One region of the Saccharothrix sp. NPDC042600 genome, then DNA from elsewhere that is predicted to be linked to it. Evidence: riboswitches for the same ligand, from Rfam matches in the RefSeq annotation. Region 1 holds a riboswitch; each other region holds the start of a gene.

Evidence for each region. A riboswitch is a leader RNA that binds a small molecule or an ion and turns the genes downstream of it on or off. The one in region 1 is predicted to bind glycine.
Region 2: linked by a shared signal. The riboswitch ahead of gcvH (glycine cleavage system protein GcvH) and the one ahead of gcvT (glycine cleavage system aminomethyltransferase GcvT) in region 1 are both predicted to bind glycine.
Region 3: linked by a shared signal. The riboswitch ahead of gcvP (aminomethyl-transferring glycine dehydrogenase) and the one ahead of gcvT (glycine cleavage system aminomethyltransferase GcvT) in region 1 are both predicted to bind glycine.

The regions. Positions count from the first base shown of each region.
Region 1 is NZ_JBEZBW010000108.1:6,778-11,037, reverse strand. Features, by position in the region: gene AB0A74_RS36495 (CaiB/BaiF CoA-transferase family protein) at 1-338, shown strand, start outside; gene AB0A74_RS36490 (hypothetical protein) at 728-889, shown strand; gene AB0A74_RS36485 (helix-turn-helix transcriptional regulator) at 1,081-1,569, shown strand; gene AB0A74_RS36480 (hypothetical protein) at 1,731-2,132, shown strand; gene AB0A74_RS36475 (DUF3817 domain-containing protein) at 2,154-2,456, shown strand; glycine riboswitch at 2,762-2,854, shown strand; glycine riboswitch at 2,855-2,959, shown strand; gene gcvT (glycine cleavage system aminomethyltransferase GcvT) at 3,062-4,162, shown strand; gene glyA (serine hydroxymethyltransferase) at 4,177-4,260, shown strand, end outside.
Region 2 is NZ_JBEZBW010000039.1:121-4,380, forward strand. Features, by position in the region: gene AB0A74_RS22730 (L-serine ammonia-lyase) at 32-1,396, opposite strand; gene gcvH (glycine cleavage system protein GcvH) at 1,403-1,783, opposite strand; glycine riboswitch at 1,931-2,022, opposite strand; gene ald (alanine dehydrogenase) at 2,222-3,328, shown strand; gene AB0A74_RS22745 (hypothetical protein) at 3,696-3,878, shown strand; gene AB0A74_RS22750 (hypothetical protein) at 3,884-4,260, shown strand, end outside.
Region 3 is NZ_JBEZBW010000099.1:90-4,349, reverse strand. Features, by position in the region: gene gcvP (aminomethyl-transferring glycine dehydrogenase) at 1-2,869, opposite strand, end outside; glycine riboswitch at 3,030-3,120, opposite strand; gene AB0A74_RS35205 (MerR family transcriptional regulator) at 3,252-3,818, opposite strand.

The sequences.
Region 1 (4,260 bases):
CGGCCCGGTGGCCCGCCCTGCGGGCCCGCATCGCCGAGGCGGTGGCCACCCGGACGAGGGACGAGTGGGCGGCGCTGGCGGAGGGCACCGACGCGTGCCTGGCGCCCGTGCTCGCGCCCGACGAGGCCCCGGCGCACCCGCACAACCGGGCGCGCGGGACGTTTGTCGAGGTCGCAGGCCTGGCTCAGCCGGGACCCGCGCCGCGCTTCGACCGCACGCCGGCCGCCGGACCGTCCGCGCCGCCCGCCGCGGGACATCACACGGACGAGGTGCTGGAGTTCCTCGGACTGGGTGAAGCGGATATTGCGGAACTGCGACGGACCGGTGTCGTGGGTTGATGCGAAAAGGGTGCGACAAATCGTCCGGAGTGGTGCCGGGAAATGGGACGGCCGTACCTCGGCCTAATGACACGCCGTGGGTGTGTCGCGCAAGTGGGTGATGTGCTCAAGATTGCCGACGATGTGGCTGAACCTCGGTGCTCGTGCCTGGGGGAGTGGGGGCGAGTGGCCCGCACCCTGGTCATCGGCGGGCGCCGAGGGGCGCTTGATCGGCCGTTCGGGTGATGCGGGTCACCGCCCACGCGGGGCAGTGCGTCCTCTTCTACGCCCGGTCGTGGGATCACGGCGGGTTCCGGACCCATCGTCCGGGTGAATGAGGGACCATGTGGGCGAACCCGGCGGGCACGCGGCCCGTCGCCGCGCACCTGTGAACGGACGGAGAGACACCGGTGAACGTCAAGAAGGTGGTGACGCTGGCGGCCGTCGCGCTGCTGCTGTTCCTCCTGATCACCCAGCCCGACCAGTCCGCCGAGGCGGTGAAGACGGCCCTCGGGTGGCTGCGCCAGGGCGCCGAGTCGATCATCACGTTCGTCCGGAGCCTGTTCAACTAGTCCCCGCCGCGGGTGCCCGGTGGTCTGCTCACCATCCGTGACGGTTGGCCTCCCTCGTTGGACCGTCTGGGTGGAATGAGGGCTATAACGTGCTGGTAACAGGGTTTTTGACAAACCGGGGTCTAGCGGTTGTCGGTACCCGCTAATACGGTGCGCTGCATTGGCTGATCTTCGACCGACGAGGAGGCAGAATGGTCGAGGACTCCGGAGTCGACGAGCTGCTGCGGCAGTGGGCGGCCGAGCGCTCGGACGACGCCGAGCTGCGCGAGGTGAACCGGATCAAGGACGAGTGGCTGGCCGAGGCCCCGCCGTCCGCCCCGGGCATCCCCGTGCAGCGGGCGAACGGTGGACCGCGGGGCCTGGTGAAGGTCGAGTCCGCGGATCCGGCCTACGTCGCGGCGATGCGGAAGCGGGCGCCCGAGGTGCCCGAGGTCCTGCTGGCCGCGGCAGCGAGCTACTGGCAGCTCGTGGGCGACCTGTCCGAGGCGGAGGCGTGGTGGGACGCGGGCATCAGCCCGTTGGACCAGCGCGCCCTCGACTACCGGGCCGCCGGGCTCACGCCCGCCGACCTGGGACGTCGGCTCGGGCCGATGACGGTGCTCCAGCACCTGCGTCGGGGCAGCGCGGCGGCGTGGTGCGTCGCCAGGCTGCAGCGGCAGCGCCGGGACGGCGTTGCGTGATGTCGGGCGCGCCACGCGCGAGCGTGGCGCAGCGCAAGGGCGTCGCGCGGTGAGGGCGCGACGTGGTCGGGACTAGCGTGATCCGGGAGGGCGGGCTCCTGTGCGGGGAGCCCATCCCGGTTGGGGGTCGCCCCGTCGGTGGCCCGAAGTACCCTTGAGTCGTGCGCAGCGGCCTCATCACCCCCCAACGTGTGGCGATCGCGGTCGTGTGCGTGCTCTCGCTGGTGGTCTGCTGCGGTCTCGCCTACTGGCAGTGGGAGCGGTTCTCCCAGGCCGGGGGGACCTTCCAGAACCTCGGTTACGTCTTCCAGTGGCCCCTGTTCGGCCTGTTCCCCGCGTTCATGGTGTGGCGGATGCGCAAGCTCGCCGCCCAGCGGCGCGCGGCGGACGCCGCTGTGGGCGCGGACACGTCGTCGCAGGTGGCGGGGGAGCCGGTGGCCGCGCCGTCGGAGCCGGTCGTTACCGTGGACCCCGTCAGGACACCCGCGCACGACGACGAGGACGACGAGCTGGCGGCCTACAACCGCTACCTCCGCGAACTCCACGCGCGGGACCAGCGGTGAGCGAAGGCGGTCGGTAGGGCGATGAGCGGTGCGTTGGGCCGGTTCCGGTTCATGGCTTACGTGGTCGGTGTGGGCCTGCTGCTGCTCGTGGCCGCGATGGGCGTGAAGTACCTCGGCGACCAGGACGGCATGATGAAGGTCGTCGGCCCGGTCCACGGCTTCCTCTACGCGATCTACCTGGTGATCACGGTGGACCTGGCCCTCAAGGCCCGCTGGTCGCTCAAGGGCACCGCGCTGGTGCTGCTCGCCGGCACGATCCCGTTCGTGTCGTTCTACGCCGAGCGCAAGGTCGTCGAAAGCGTGAAGGCCGAGCGCGCCCTGTGACCACGCCGGCCGCCACCCCGGGTCGGGCCGCCGCCACCTCCGCGTCGGCCGCCGCTACGTCCGGTCGGGCCGCTGCCACACCTGGTCGGGTCGCTACGAGCCTCGGGCGGGCCGCCACCTCAGGTCGGGTCGCCGCCACACCTGGTCGGGCCGCCACGAGCCTCGGTCGGGCCGCCGCCACCTCCGGTCGGGCCGCTTCCGCGGCGGTCTCGCGAGCGTCGGCCGCGCCCGTGGTGACCGGGTTCGTGTTGACCGGGCCGACCAGGCACAACTAGCGTCTGGCGGTACCAACTGAACACGGCCGTCGATGTCGCGCGGGAGAGTCCCCACCCACTACGGGGCGCCGAAGGAGCAACTCCTCCCCGGAATCTCTCAGGCACAGCTACCGCCCGACGAAGGCAACTCTGGAAAGCAGGCGCCAGCGCCTCGCCCACGGTGCAAGCCGCCCCCGCCGACGTGCGGGGTCCCGGCGAAGCTCTCAGGCTCATGACAGAGGGGGAGGCTCACTCGGACGAGGAGTCTCGATGGACCGTGTCATCCTTCGTAGCGGCAGGCCGACCCACCCGGTCGGCGCCACTGCCGTGCCCGCCATCAGGGAGGACCCCGTGGAAACCCGCCGGACGCCGCTGCACGCCGAGCACGAGGCGCTGGGCGCCCAGTTCACCGACTTCGCGGGCTGGCGGATGCCGCTGCGCTACGACAGCGAGCTGGCCGAGCACCACGCCGTGCGCACGTCGGCGGGCCTGTTCGACCTGACGCACATGGGCGAGATCGTCCTGACCGGCCCGCAGGCCGGCGCCGCGCTCGACCACGCGCTGGTCGGCCACGCGTCCGCGATCGGCGTGGGCCGCGCCCGCTACACCATGATCTGCCAGGCCGACGGCGGCGTGATCGATGACCTGATCGTGTACCGCACCGGTGACCAGGAGTACCTGGTCGTCGCCAACGCCTCCAACGCCGCCGTCGTCTTCGCGGCCCTGCGGGAGCGCGCCGAGGGCTTCGACACCACCGTCGAGGACAAGTCCACCGACTACGCGCTGCTGGCCGTGCAGGGCCCCAAGGCGGTCGCCATCCTGGCGGGCCTGACCGGGACGGACCTGGCCACGGTCAAGTACTACGCCTCCTACCCGACCGAGGTGGCCGGCCGGCCCGCGCTGCTCGCCCGCACCGGCTACACCGGCGAGGACGGCTTCGAGCTGTTCCTCGACCCCGCCGACGCCCCGCACGTGTGGCAGGCGCTGCTCGCCGCCGGCGAGCCGCACGACCTCAAGCCCGCCGGCCTGGGCTGCCGCGACACCCTGCGCCTGGAGGCCGGGATGCCGCTGTACGGCAACGAGCTGAGCACGTCCCGCACGCCCTACCACGCCAACCTGGGCCGCGTGGTCAAGCTGGACAAGCCGGACGACTTCGTGGGCCGCGAGCCGCTGGCGAAGGTGGCCGAGGCGGGCGTCGAGGCCAAGCTGGTCGGCCTGAAGACCGAGTCCCGCCGCGCCCCCCGCCACGGCTACGCCGTGCTGGACGCCGAGGGCAACGCGATCGGCGAGGTCACCAGTGGCGCGCTGTCGCCGACGCTGGGCTACTCCGTGGCGATGGCCTACGTGCCGCCCGCGCACGCCGAGCCCGGCACCAAGCTGTCCGTCGACGTCCGGGGCCGGCAGGAGCCCGTGGAGGTCGTGTCGCTGCCGTTCTACAAGCGCAACTCGTAGGGAGAAACCCCACCATGTCCGAGCACTTCAACACCTCCCTCGCGGAGTTCGACCCCGAGGTCGCCGAGGCGGTCGCGGCCGAGCTGCGCCGGCAGCAG
Region 2 (4,260 bases), on a different contig from region 1:
CGACGGGCCAGCGCGCGCTGCGCGCGTCCTGTCAGCACTCGATGACGTTGACCGCGAGTCCGCCTCGCGCCGTCTCCTTGTACTTGACCTTCATGTCCTTGCCGGTTTCGCGCATCGTCTTGATCACCTTGTCCAACGACACGAAGTGCGAGCCGTCTCCGCGCAGTGCCATCCGGGCCGCCGTGATGGCCTTGATCGACGCCAGCGCGTTGCGTTCGATGCACGGGATCTGCACCAGACCGCCGATCGGGTCGCAGGTCAGGCCCAGGTTGTGCTCCATCGCGATCTCGGCCGCGTTCTCCACCTGCTCCGGCGTCCCGCCGAGCACCTCGGCCAGTCCGCCCGCCGCCATGGAGCACGCCGAGCCGACCTCGCCCTGGCAGCCGACCTCGGCGCCGCTGATCGACGCGTTCTCCTTGAACAACACGCCGACCGCACCGGCCGTCAGCAGGAACCGCACCACGCCGTCGTCGGACGCACCCGGCACGAACCGGGTGTAGTAGTGCAGCACCGCCGGCACGATGCCGGCCGCGCCGTTGGTCGGCGCGGTGACCACCCGGCCGCCGGCCGCGTTCTCCTCGTTCACCGCCAGGGCGAACAAGGTCACCCAGTCCATCACCCGCAACGGGTCGGTGGCGTAGTGCTCGGCCGCCAGGCGCTGGCGCATCTCGGCCGCGCGCCGGCGCACCTTCAAGCCGCCCGGCAGCACGCCGGTCTCCGTGCAGCCCCGTTCGACGCACTCCTGCATGACGCCCCAGATGTGGAGCAGGCCCGAGCGGACCTCCTCCTCCGTGCGCCACGACAGCTCGTTGGCCAGCATGACCTCGGAGATGGACAGGCCCGTCTCCCGCGTCCGGGCCAGCAGTTCGTCGCCGGTCTTGAACGGGTGGGCCAGTTCGGTCTCGTCGGCCTTGATGCGGTCGGTGCCGGTGGCGTGCTCGTCCACCACGAAACCGCCGCCCACGGAGTAGTACACGGCCTCGTCCAGGACCTCGTCCCCGGAGTACGCCGTGAAGCTCATCCCGTTGGGGTGCAACGGCAGCGACTTGCGCCGGTGCATCACCAGGTCGGTGTCCTCGACGAACGGGATGTCGCGCACCCCGCCCAGGAGCAGCCGGCGGGACGCGCGGATCTCGGCCACGCGCCCTTCGGCGGCCGTCGGGTCCACTTCCTCGGGCTTGTGGCCCTCCAGGCCCAGCAGCACGGCCTTGGGGCTGCCGTGCCCGTGCCCGGTGGCGCCCAGCGAGCCGAACAGCTGGACGTGCACCCGGTCCACGGACGTCAGCCGGTGCCCCAGGCGCGCCACGAACATCGTCGCGGCGCGCATCGGGCCGACCGTGTGGGAGCTGGACGGCCCGATGCCGACGGAAAACAGGTCGAAGACGCTGATCGCCACGGCGGGTCAGTCCCCGGTCAGTTCCGCGTACTTGCCGGCGGTGAGCAGGCCCGTCGCGTCCTCGACGCGCACCTTGAACAGCCAGCCCGCGCCGTACGGGTCGTTGTTGATCAGCGACGGGTCGTCGGCGGCGGCCTGGTTGACCTCCACGACCTCGCCGCTGACCGGCGCGTACAGGTCGCTCACGGACTTGGTCGACTCCAGCTCGCCGCAGACGTCGCCGGACTTCACGCGCTCGCCGACGTTCGGCAACTGGACGAACACGATGTCGCCCAGGGACTCCGCCGCGTAGGACGTGATGCCGACCGCCACGGGGTCCTGGGTACCCGGCGCCCAGTCGACCCACTCGTGCTCGGCGGTGTAGAGCAGGTTCTCCGGAAAAGTCATGTCAGCGCTCCTGAAGCCACGGTCGGTCGGATCCCCACTCTGTCCTGGGACCTGAGAGCTTCGCTGTGCGGCGTCGCGACGGTGGAACCGTCGATCGGGCACAGCTTGCACCGTGGGTGCGCGCGTGAGCACGCTTTCCAGAGTCGCCTCGCCCGAGCGGTTCTCGTTGCCTGAGAGTGTGCGGGGTACTTGCTCCTTCGGCGCCCCGGACGTGCCGGGGACTCTCCCGCTCGGGTTCCGGCGCCGGGAGGGCGCCGCGGCCGATGTTCAGTTGGGCGGTCGCGAGCACGCTAAGTCGTCGGCGTGACGGGTGTCAACGAGCGTCCAGTCTTGTTCACTCGACACAAACCCACCCCTGCCGGTTAGTGCCGCTCGCACGATGACAGTGGATTCGGAGTACCGGACCTTTGGCGTAACAACGGCTGAAGGAGCCCCACCGTGCGGATCTCAGTACCCCGCGAGATCAAGAACCACGAGTACCGCGTCGCGCTGACCCCCGCCGGCGCCCACGAGCTGACCCTGCGCGGCCACGACGTGTTCGTCGAGGCGGGCGCGGGGCTCGGGTCCGCCATCACCGACGAGGAGTACCTCGCCGCCGGCGCGAAGGTCCTGGCCACCGCCGAGGACGTGTGGGCCGAGGGCGACCTGGTGCTCAAGGTCAAGGAGCCGATCGAGCGGGAGTACCCGCTGCTGCGCAAGGGCCAGACCCTGTTCACCTACCTGCACCTGGCGGCGGACCGGCCGTTGACCGAGGCGCTGATCGCGTCCGGCACGACCGCGATCGCCTACGAGACCGTGCAGACGGCGAACGGCGCGCTGCCGCTGCTGGCCCCGATGTCCGAGGTGGCGGGTCGGCTCGCGCCGCAGGTGGGCGCGTTCTCGCTGATGAAGCCGTCCGGCGGCCGGGGCGTGCTGCCCGGTGGCGTGCCCGGCGTGCACCCGGCGCGCGTGGTCGTCATCGGCGGCGGCGTGGCGGGCCTGAACGCGGCCACGATCGCCGTGGGCATGGGCGCGGACGTGGAGATCCTCGACACCAACGTGGACCGGCTGCGCCACATCGACGCCCTCTACCGCGGGCAGCTGCGCACCGTCACGTCCAACCGCTACTCGGTCGAGCAGGCCGTGCGCGAGGCCGACCTGGTCATCGGCGCGGTGCTGGTGCCGGGCGCGAAGGCCCCGAAGCTGGTGTCCAACGAGCTGGTGGCGCAGATGAAGCCCGGCTCGGTGCTGGTGGACATCGCGATCGACCAGGGCGGCTGCTTCGCCGACTCCCGCCCGACCACCCACGCCGACCCGACCTACCAGGTGCACGAGTCGGTCTTCTACTGCGTGGCGAACATGCCGGGCGCGGTGCCGCGGACCTCGACGTACGCGCTGACCAACGTGACCCTGCCCTACGCGGTGGCCCTGGCCGACAAGGGCTGGCAGGCGGCGCTGCGCGCGGACAAGTCCCTGGCCCTGGGCCTGAACGTCCACGACGGCCTGCTGACGAACGAGCCGGTCGCGCAGGCCCACGACCTGACCTACACGGCGTTCGAAGTCTGAGAACGCCATCCACGAAGAAGGGGCGTCCACCAGCACGGTGGGCGCCCCTTCTCGCGTCTTCGCCACGTAAAACGCGACCCGCTCAACCAGCCTGGGGGTCACTGGGAGCGGGTCGCGCAGCACCAATCTTAGCGGGGTCCGGCGGGCCGTGCCCAGCCACCCCAGCCATCTGCGCGCAATTCTTGACCCAACAGGACACGTTCTGTGTCCTCCCTCAAGCAATCGAGTGAATTCGGCGGGTAACGGGTAAGTCACGACGCCCGGTCGGCCGATGCTCACAGCGGAACCCCTTCGCCGTCACGCAGCGGGGTCGTCCGCTCGCGTGGCGTCGCCGCCGCCGCCTGCCACACCTCCGATCGGAGCGCACATGGCTGAACCACAGGGCTGGATCGACTGCCACGACCCCTTCGGCCGGGACCGGTCCATGACCGTGCTGGTCGAGGACGACCGGGTCCTGCTGGTCGCGCCGCCGGGCGAGTCGGCTGTGATGTCGGTCACCCAGACCCGCAGGCTGCACCGCCTGCTGGACCAGGCCGCCGACAGGATGTGAGCGGGGTGGACGAGACGTTGCGCGCCGCGGTGCTGCGCCGGCTGGCCCAGTTGGACGAGGTCGTCGAGCGGGGCGCCGCCGAGGCCCTGGTGCCGCTGGCGCGGGCCGAGATCAACCGGCTGGCGGACTGCTGGCGGCTGCTGCTGACCGTGCACCAGCCCGATTCCGACGGCCGCTGCCGCGCCTGCCCCGGCGTGCTGCGGCACCGGAAGTGGCCGTGCCAGGTGTGGAACATGGCCCACCAGCACCTCATCGGCGAGGGCCTGCCGCACCGCGAGCGGCGCAAACCGCTGCGCAACCCGTTCCGGCACGACACCGGTCGCCAGGACAGCGAGCCGACCACCGAGATCCCGGTCGTGGTGTCGAAACCGCGACATGCCCT
Region 3 (4,260 bases), on a different contig from region 1:
GCGGGCAGGAGCAGACCAGGTTGCGGTCGCCCTTCGCGCCGTCGATGCGGCGGACCGGGGGCCAGATCTTCGGCGCGTTCGGGCCCGCCGGGAAGACCGCCACCTCGCGGCTGTACGGGTGGGTCCACTCGCCGGTCGTCACGCTGGCCGCCGTGTGCGGGGCGTTGCGCAGCGGGTTGTCGTCGGCGGGCCACTCGCCGGCGCCCACGCGGTCGATCTCGCCCTTGATCGCGATCATCGCGTCGATGAACCGGTCGATCTCGGCCAGGTCCTCGCTCTCCGTCGGCTCCACCATGAGGGTGCCGGCGACGGGGAACGACATGGTCGGCGCGTGGATGCCGTAGTCCGCCAGGCGCTTGGCCACGTCGTCCACGGTCACGCCGGTCGCCTTGGTGATCGGGCGCAGGTCGAGGATGCACTCGTGGGCCACGAAACCGCCCTCGCCGGTGTAGAGCACCGGGAAGTGCTCGTCCAGCCGCCGGGCCACGTAGTTCGCCGCCGCCACCGCGGTCAGGGTCGCGCGGCGCAGGCCGTCCGCGCCCATCATCCGCACGTACGCCCACGAGATCGGCAGGATCGACGCCGAACCCCACGGCGCGGCGCTGATCGGGCCGACGCCCGTCGCCGGACCGGCGGTCGGCTGGAGCGGGTGGTTGGGCAGGAACGGCGCGAGGTGCGAGCGCACGCCGATCGGGCCGACGCCCGGGCCACCGCCGCCGTGCGGGATGCAGAACGTCTTGTGCAGGTTCAGGTGCGACACGTCCGAGCCGAACTTGCCGTACTGCGCCAGGCCGATCAGGGCGTTGAGGTTCGCGCCGTCCACGTAGACCTGGCCGCCGGCGTCGTGCACCAGCGCGCACACCTCGCGCACGGTGTCCTCGTACACGCCGTGCGTCGACGGGTACGTGATCATGATCGCGGCGAGGTCGTCGCGGTGTTCGTCCACGACGACACGCAGGTGGTCCATGTCGATGTTGCCCTGGTCGTCGCACTTCACGACCACGACCCGCATGCCGGCCATGACGGCGGACGCGGCGTTGGTGCCGTGCGCCGACGACGGGATCAGGCAGACGGCCCGCTCCGCGTGGCCCTGCGCGCGGTGGTAGGCGCGGATCGCGAGCAGCCCCGCGAACTCGCCCTGGCTGCCCGCGTTGGGCTGGATGGACACGGCGTCGTAGCCGGTCACCTCGGCCAGCCAGCGCTCCAGGTCCTTGACCAGCGACAGCAGGCCCTCGGCGTCCTCGACGGGCGCGAACGGGTGCAGGTTCGCGAACTCCGGCCAGGTCACCGGCTCCATCTCGGCGGTGGCGTTGAGCTTCATCGTGCACGAGCCCAGCGGGATCATGCTGCGGTCCAGCGCGACGTCCTTGTCCGACAGCTTGCGCAGGTAGCGCAGCATCGCGGTCTCGGAGCGGTGGGTGTGGAAGACCGGGTGGGTCAGGTAGTCGCTGGTGCGGCGCAGGTCGGCGGGGATCGCGTCGGCGGTGTCGAGGTCGAGGCCGTCCACGTCGGAGACGGTCACGCCGAACGCCTTCCACACCTTCTCCAGGTCGCCCCGGGTGGTGGTCTCGTCGCACGCGATCGAGACGGTGTCGGCGTCCACCTGCCACAGGTTGACGCCCAGGTCGCGGGCGGTGGCGACGACCTCGGCCGCCCGGCCCTCGACGCGGGCCCGCACGGTGTCGAAGAACTCGCCGTGCACGACCTCGACGCCGTTCTCGCACAGGCCCGCGGCGAGCACGGTGGCCAGGCGGTGGGTGCGGGTCGCGATGGCGCGCAGGCCGTCGGGGCCGTGGTAGACCGCGTACATCGACGCCATCACGGCCAGCAGGACCTGCGCGGTGCAGATGTTGCTGGTGGCCTTCTCGCGGCGGATGTGCTGCTCGCGGGTCTGCAGCGCGAGCCGGTAGGCCAGGTTGCCGTCCGCGTCCACGGACACGCCGACCAGGCGGCCGGGGAGCTGGCGCTCCAGGCCCTGGCGGACGGCCATGTACCCGGCGTGCGGGCCGCCGAAGCCGATCGGCACGCCGAAGCGCTGGGTGGTGCCGACGACGACGTCCGCGCCGATCTCGCCCGGCGGGCGCAGCAGCGTCAGGGCCAGCAGGTCCGCGGCGAACACGGCGTGCGCGCCGGCCGCGTGGATCTCCTCCACCAGCGCGGCGTAGTCGCGCACGACGCCGGACGCGCCCGGGTAGGACAGCAGCACGCCGAAGAAGTCGCCGCCCAGGCCCAGACCCTCCAGGCCCTGCGACAGGTCGGCGGTGACGATCTCGATGCCCAGCGGCTCGGCGCGGGTCTCGATGACGGCCAGCGTCTGCGGCAGCGTGTCGGCGTCCACGACGAACTTGGCGGACTCGCTGCGACCCGCGCGGCGGACCAGGGTCATCGCCTCGGCGGCGGCGGTGGACTCGTCCAGCATGGACGCGTTGGCCAGCGGCAGACCGGTCAGGTCGCCGACCATGGTCTGGAAGTTCAGCAGCGCTTCGAGGCGGCCCTGGGAGATCTCGGGCTGGTAGGGCGTGTAGGCCGTGTACCAGGCGGGGCTCTCCAGGACGTTGCGGCGGATCACCGGCGGGGTGTGGGTGCCGTAGTAGCCCATGCCGATCATCTGGGTGAGCGGCTTGTTGCGGGCGGCCAGGGCGCGCAGCTCGGCCAGCGCCTCGGTCTCGGTGGCGGGCGCGGGCAGGTCCAGCACCAGTTCGCGTTCCCGGATCGACTCGGGCACGGCGCGCTGGGCCAGTTCCTCCAGGGAGCCGACGCCGATGACGTCCAGGATGCGGGCCAGCTCGGCGGGCCGGGGGCCGACGTGCCGGTCGGCGAAGGGGGTGCCGTGCTCAAGGGCGGCGAGGGGGATGCGGTCCTGCGTCATGGAAGGCGCCTTTCGGGCTACGGACACACTTCTGCCGTTGCCCTCCCCCTCTGTCTTCTGCCCGTTCTCGTCGGGCGCCTGAGAGCTTCACCCGGTCCACGTGCGACCGGGCTTGCACCGTCGGCGGGGTCCACGTGCCCGACCCGCTTTCCAGAGGCGTCTCACCCGTGCGGTCCTTGCGCCTGAGAGGTTCCGGGGAGGATTTGCTCCTTCGGCGCCGAGACTGGCTCGGACTCTCCCGCACGGGATAAAGCGACTACGCGCGAATCGTACCCGGCGGGTGAACGACAACCGTCACGGACGCGACGCGGATCTCACAGGTTTGGCGCGGCGGGGGAGCGGGTACCAGCCGCTCGTGCCGCTCGCGCCGTGGACTCCGGGGTCAGCCGATGGCCCGCGTCCGCCTGCGCCGGGACAGCTCGTCGTTGGGGGTCTCGTCCACCGCGAGCCCGTCCGCGCGTTCGGCGGGGAACTCGTGGATGGTGCCGCTGATCTCCCGCATGGCGCCGCTGACCGCGATGCCGAACACGCCCTGGCCGCCCTGCAGCAGGTCCACGACCTCCTCGGGCGACGTGCACTCGTAGACCGTGGTGCCGTCGCTGAACAGCGTGATGCGGGCGAGGTCCTGGACGCCGCGGCGGCGCAGGTGGTCGACCGCGACGCGGATGTTCTGCAGGCTCACGCCGGTGTCGAGCAGCCGCTTCACGACCTTGAGGACCAGGATGTCCTTGAACGAGTAGAGCCGTTGGCTACCGGAGCCGTGGGCACTCCTTATCGTCGGGTTGACCAGGCCGGTGCGGGCCCAGTAGTCGAGCTGGCGGTAGGTGATGCCCGCGATCTGGCACGCGGCCGGGCCGCGGTACCCGACGAGTTCGTCCGGCAGCGAGGAGTCCGGGAACAGCTCACCCTGTTCGCCGGTTCCGGCCCGGATGGGCGCTTCCTCGACCACGCCTGCCTCCCCTCGGTCCGGCCACGACTGGCCGGCGACCAACGTGAAGCCGCCCCGGTGCCCGAATCACACCGTGGCAATTCACCTGAGTTCGACGGTAAGACCGCCTAGGGGGCAGGTCAACGCGACGCGCTGAGCGTGTCGCGTCTCAACCTCAGGTTGAGGTTGAGAGAGACGGGCGTCGTAAGCCATTCGGGTGACGTTTAGTGATCGTTTAGCGGACAGGCGCTGACTTTGTGTAATCCGGAGGTGTGACACCGGGGGGTGGCACGCGGGGCTGATCCACAACGCACCGCACACACCCACGAGGGGCCGGCTTCCAACTCGCGGCACGACGCCGGCCCCTCGTGGGTGCTCGACAAACCCACCGCAGACTCCCCCGCCCCCCCCCCCCCCCCCCCCCCCCCCCCCCCCCCCACCCCCCCCCCCCCCCCCCCCCCCC